2 regions of the Clostridiisalibacter paucivorans DSM 22131 genome follow, and region 2 is predicted to be linked to the other one. Evidence: a T-box and tRNA genes for the amino acid it is inferred to sense, from the RefSeq annotation. Region 2 holds a T-box; the other holds one or more tRNA genes.
The links. The T-box of region 2 lies ahead of thrS (threonine--tRNA ligase). A T-box ahead of a tRNA ligase gene usually reads a tRNA of that ligase, here a tRNA-Thr.
Positions count from the first base shown of each region.

Region 1: it has a tRNA-Thr gene. The T-box ahead of thrS (threonine--tRNA ligase) is inferred to sense a tRNA for this amino acid. The anticodon was not compared.

Region 1 is NZ_JHVL01000038.1:19,377-22,655, reverse strand. Features, by position in the region: gene Q326_RS0110750 (DnaD domain-containing protein) at 1-309, shown strand, start outside; gene Q326_RS0110745 (ATP-binding protein) at 312-1,313, shown strand; tRNA gene Q326_RS0110740 (tRNA-Thr) at 1,374-1,450, opposite strand; tRNA gene Q326_RS0110735 (tRNA-Asp) at 1,791-1,867, opposite strand; tRNA gene Q326_RS0110730 (tRNA-Val) at 1,911-1,986, opposite strand; tRNA gene Q326_RS0110725 (tRNA-Glu) at 1,991-2,065, opposite strand; tRNA gene Q326_RS0110720 (tRNA-Lys) at 2,074-2,149, opposite strand; gene pepV (dipeptidase PepV) at 2,234-3,279, opposite strand, start outside.
Region 2 is NZ_KK211077.1:40,932-44,210, forward strand. Features, by position in the region: gene ytxC (putative sporulation protein YtxC) at 1-720, shown strand, start outside; gene Q326_RS0115780 (DUF445 domain-containing protein) at 834-1,436, shown strand; T-box leader at 1,507-1,732, shown strand; gene thrS (threonine--tRNA ligase) at 1,797-3,279, shown strand, end outside.

The sequences.
Region 1 (3,279 bases), on a different contig from region 2:
TGGAATTTCAGTCTAGATATGATATTAAGGGCCTGTGATGAAACTATTAAAATCAGAGAACCCAATTTAAAATATGTAGATGGCATATTAGAAAATTGGTACAAAGAAGGTATTAAGACCTTAGAGGATGTTGAAAACAGAAATATTATAACGCAAAATACTACTACAAAAAATTCCAATACAAAGAAATTTAACTCACGTAATACAATTAAAACTAAATTTCATAACTTTGAACAACGAACTTCTAAATATTCTGCTAAAGAGTTAGAAGATATGGTAAGATGGAAGTTTAAAAAGGCAGGGGATTAATTATGAAAAAGGAAATTATAAATGTAATACTTAAAGATTATGAAAAAAAACGAGACAAGGCGATTCATGAACAAAAAATTAAGCAAACAAAAATCTATAAAAAAATTCCAAGAATAAAAGAAATTGATGACACTATCTCTAGAACTGGACTTTTGATATCTAAGACCATATTGAACAATCCTGATTCGTATGAAGAAAAGGTATATGAGATAAAAAATATTATGGAAGAACTAAAAAAAGAAAAGGCAATACTGTTAACAGAAAATAATATACCCATGGAATACCTAGATATTAAATACTCATGTGATAAATGTCAAGATACTGGTTTTTTGAAAAATGGCAATAAATGTAGTTGTTTTAAACAGGAATTAATAAATCGTGCATACAAAATGTCTAATATATCTAGAGTCTTAGAAAGGGAAAACTTTAAAACCTTTGATATAAATCTATTCTCTGAAAATCCCTTCGAAGGAGAAGATATAAGTCCAAGGGAAAATATGTTACAAATCCTAAGTATATCAGAAGAATTTGTATTTCAATTTGATGATAAACACACTGAAAATTTATTTTTTTATGGTACAACTGGATTGGGAAAGACATTTATGTGTAACTGTATAGCAAAGGGGCTTCTGGATAGGGGAAAAATAGTAATATATCAAACTGCTTTTAAAATGATGGATATTATTCGAAGTCATAAATTTGAAAATAACATTAATAGTAAAAGTGACGACACAGAGTATAATCTATTATTTGATTCAGATCTATTGATTATTGACGATCTAGGAACAGAGAATCCTACATCATTTACAAATAGTGAAATATTCAATATAGTCAATTCAAGACTTATAGACAATAAAAAAACTGTTATATCTACAAATTTATCTCCAAAAGAGATGGCAGAAATATATACCGATAGGATTTTTTCTAGAATATTTAATAATTTCAGGGCATTAAGATTCTATGGAAAAGATTTAAGATGGGAAAATAAAGATATGGACATTTAGTCTATATCTTTTTTTAAATAAAAAAAGACCAGAGAGCCTTTCGCGTCTCCGACCTTTTTTTGGAGCTGGTGAGAGGACTTGAACCCCCAACCTACTGATTACAAGTCAGTTGCTCTACCAATTGAGCTACACCCAGCATGATTATTTACTTTGTACTATTTAATTACTTTTCGTCAACTCTTCATTGTACCGTACTAAGCGATTCACACCAAATCATAATGAAGATTTGGGTTCTCTGCTTATACCAATTGAGCTACACCAGCATGATTATTTAGTTCTTAGTTCTCAGTTCTTAGCTCTTAGTTCTTAGTTCTTAGTAAATAATATAGAAATCTATAGGATTTCTTCTATGGGCTACTTGCTACGAACTACGAACTTTTCTACTAAACTTGTCCTATTGATAAAAGAATTAAGAAAATCCGTAGGTTTTCATCTAAGGATTACTAACTACGAACCATATACTACTAAGTATAACTTTGGCGACCTGGAAGGGACTCGAACCCTCGACCTCCAGCGTGACAGGCTGGCATTCTAACCAACTGAACTACCAGGCCAATTTTTTTTATTTTAATCTAACTACTTACTATTACCTTATTATGGTGGGCGCGACAGGGCTCGAACCTGTGACCCCCTGCTTGTAAGGCAGGTGCTCTCCCAGCTGAGCTACGCGCCCATAATGGTGACCCTACCGGGACTCGAACCCGGGTTACCGCCGTGAAAGGGCGGTGTCTTAACCGCTTGACCATAGGGCCGAAAAAAATGGTGACCCATCGGCGACTCGAACGCCGGACACCCTGATTAAAAGTCAGGTGCTCTGCCAACTGAGCTAATGGGTCACTTATTGCTCACATTTATATATATTACAGTATAAACAACCTATTGTCAAGAATTTTGTCTAAAAAAATCTATTTTTTTAAAATTTATTTGCTAAGCTCATATAATGCCTTTGTATATATCTGTGCATTCTTTATTAAATCATCTATAGACATATATTCATCCTTTTGATGAGCTACATCTTCATTCCCTGGAAATGCTGGTCCAAAGGCAACTGCATTGTCCATAGCTCTAGCATATGTGCCACCACCTATAGTTATAGCATCACTTTCTTCATCCCCTGTTATCTCTCTATATACTTTCATAAGTTTTTGAACTAAAATATCATCTTTAGGTATATATATAGGAGATTGATGACTTTTTTCTACTAATTTTATATTGCTATCTTCTAATGATTTTTTTATACCATCATATACATCCTTTGAATCAATCTCTATTGGATATCTTATATTCACTGATATCTTAACACTATCCTTTGCTGCATTTATTTTTCCTACATTGAACACTAGCTTTCCTGATATATCATCCTCAAATCCACACCCTATAGATTGGCCATAATACTCCATTCCTATCTTTTCATTATAGTCTTTAATAAAATTAGCCCAATCTCCATTTATTTTATTTAACTGTCCAAGAAAACTTAATAATATGGATATGGCGTTCTTTCCTAATTGAGGCATACTGCCATGGGCTGATACTCCCTTACTTAATATAGTTACTGATTGCCCTATTTCATCTTCTGTTAACTCCATTTGATGACCAGTCTTTTCAACAAAAGTATTAAACTTTTCCACTACTTCTTTCTTTCCATATTCTGATACCTTTATTTTAGCCTTAGCAGCATCAGGCACCATATTAGGGGCATTGCCTCCTATAATGTCTTCTATAATTATATCTCCATTAGATTCATTTTCCAATTTCTTCACTATATCAAATATTAATATGCCCTTTTCTCCATGTATTACTGGATATTCAGCATCTGGAGTAAATGCCATATCAGGAACTCCTATTTTATCTATGTAATATTTTATACCTCCCCAACCAGTTTCTTCATTGGTACCAAAGATTATTCTAATTTTTTTAGATAAAGAAACTCCTGAATCTTTCAATGCCTTCAATGCGTATATAGCTG
Region 2 (3,279 bases):
TTTAAGCATTGTGTTGCTAATATATTGTCAGATATAATATTGGATTTATATCAAGAAAAAATGATAGAGAGTACAGTGGAGGAAAAATATTATTATTTAGATTCAGATGAAAAAAAGCAGATAATTGATAATGCATTGAAGATACTTAAAAATAAAAGTAATATATTTTATGAAGATATTGAATATAGAGTGTCTCAAAAATCTAGAATAATGAAAGTGCTATTAGAGTATTTGGAAAATAATGATGAAATAAATGTAGAGGGATTTGTAAATTTCAGATTGAAATTTTTGAAAAATTATGTATATAGTGCATTGGACAGTGCTATGGAGGAGTTTATAGCTGATAGAGAGTATAGGGAATTTATAAAAATTCTCCAGTACTTTGTTGAAATGCAAGAGCCTAAGTATTTTGTAGTAAATGTCTTTTTAAAAGAAGATGGTAAGTACCAGCTTTTTGATGAAAAGATGAAAAAAATAAATAGTGATGCGTTTGAAGAAATTACCCAAGATATAATCGAATATAATATGGATTATGATGATTTACTTATTAGCTCATTGATAACTATGGCCCCTGAGAAAATAGTAATGCATTGGGACAGTGAAAACAGTAAAAATAGTAATGTTATAAATATAATAAAGGGTATTTTTAAAGATAAGATATTAGAATGTAACGGCTGTCCCTATTGTAATGCAATAATTCATAAGAATCATAGAAAATAAAAATTCCAAAGTCTAATAGGCTTTGGAATTTTTAGAGCTATTATTCAATTTTCACTGACACAAAAATGTGTTATAATAGTACAGTTGATATAATAGTTGGAGGAGATAGAAATATGATTTTTAAGATAGCAATATTAGCAGCAATAGGTTCAATGATAGGATGGATAACAAATATAATAGCTATAAAACTTATTTTTAGGCCTCTTTATCCTGTTACAATACCTCTTTTCAATATTAGTTTCCAAGGGCTTATACCTAAACGAAAGAACGAGATAGCCAAAAGTATAGGAGAAGTAGTGGAAGAAGAACTCCTTTCAGTTAATGAAATATTGGACAAGATGATAGATGAAAGCGATATATCATATATTAAAAATAGTATAAAGACAAAAATAGGTTTAATAGTAAAAGATAAATTACCTCAATTTTTACCAGCTACAGTTAAAAATATGATTTTAAATTATATAGATGATATAGTGGAAACGGAAGGGGAGTCTATACTAAAACAGTTCATCGAAGATATGGTAGATAAAGCCAGTGAAAGGGTAAGTTTATCTAAAATGGTGGAGGATAAAATAAATTCCTATGATATGGAGAAGATAGAAGAAATAATAATAAATATTGCAAAAAAAGAATTAAAACATATAGAGATACTTGGTGCTATTTTAGGATTTGTAATAGGAATATTCCAAGGTATAATAATATTATTATTGGGATAGATTATATTATAAGTATAATATCCTTGACAATCTGACAAAATATTTCTATAATATAGAAAAAGTGAACTAAATAGAGGCTATGAAGGGAAAAGTAAATTAGAATAAGTCTTTAAGAGAGGGATTGCCATAGGCTGAAAGCTATCCTAAGATATGTCTGATTGAAAACTGGCCTGGAGCTATATCTGAAACTCTTTTTTTAGAGGTAAAGATTTTCGTTGATTACGTTATAATCTATTGAGTGGATATATAATTATCAAATAGGGTGGAACCGCGTGGAGTTAACTCTCGTCCCTAGACTTATAAGTCTAGAGATGAGAGTTTTTTATTTAGGAGAAAATAATTTATAAAGGGAGGATAAAAATGGCAGATATAATAATTACATTACCTGATGGATCAGAGAAAAAATATAATGATAGTGTTAAGGTATTAGATGTTGCTAAGGATATTAGTCAGGGTTTGGCTAGAGCAGTAGTAGGTGCAGAGGTAAATGGACAATTAGTAGGATTAGATTATGAAATTAAAGAAAATAGTAATTTAAAGTTGCTTAAGTTTGAAAATGAAGGGGGACAAGAGGTATTTAGACACACTAGTTCTCATATATTGGCACAAGCAGTGAAGAGGCTATTTCCAGATACAAAACTAGCCATAGGGCCTGCTATAGATAATGGATTTTACTATGACTTTGATACTGAACATAGATTTACGCCTGAGGACCTTGAAAAGATTGAAAAGGAAATGAAAAAGATAGTTAAAGAGGGTTACGATTTAGAAAGATTTGAATTGCCAAGAGATGAGGCTATAAACTTTTTGAAGGAAAAAGAAGAAGATTATAAAGTAGAATTGGTAAGGGATTTACCAGAAGATGCAATTATTTCTTTCTATAAGCAGGGAGATTTTGTGGATCTTTGTGCAGGGCCTCACCTGTTAAATACAAAGAAGGTTAAGGCTTTTAAATTAACAAGTATTGCAGGTGCGTACTGGAGAGGAAATGAAAATAATAAAATGCTTCAAAGGATATACGGTACATCCTTTGAGAAGAAAAAAGATTTGGATGCCTATCTAGATAGGCTAGAGGAAGCTAAAAAGAGAGACCATAGAAAATTAGGAAAAGAGTTAGATTTATTTACAATGCATGAAGAGGGACCAGGCTTTCCATTTTTCCATGCAAAGGGTATGGTTATAAGGAATTTATTAGAAGATCTATGGAGGAAGGAACATATTAGAAGGGGATATGGAGAGATAAAGACTCCTATAATATTGAATGAAGCATTATGGCATAGATCGGGACATTGGGACCATTATAAAGAAAATATGTATTTTACAAAAATAGATGAAGAGGACTATGCAATAAAGCCTATGAACTGTCCAGGATCTATACTTATATATAAGAGCAATATGTATAGCTATAGAGATTTCCCAATGAGATGGGGAGAATTGGGATTGGTGCATAGACATGAACTTTCAGGGGCCCTTCATGGACTAATGAGAGTTAGATCATTTACTCAAGATGATGCCCATCTTTATATGCTGCCTTCTCAAGTAAAGGATGAAATAAAGGGTATAATAGAATTTGCCGATTATCTATACAGTATATTTGGATTTAAATATAATATAGAATTGTCAACTAGACCTGAAGATTCTATGGGCAGTGATGAAGATTGGGAATCAGCAACAAATGCCCTTAGAGATGCATTGACAGAGATGGAATTGGATTATAAATTAAATGAGGGAGATGGAGCATTTTATGGTCCTAAAATAGATTTTCACTTAGAAGATGCCATAGGAAGGACCTGGCAATGTGGTACTATACAATTAGACTTTCAAATGCCACAAAGATTTGATT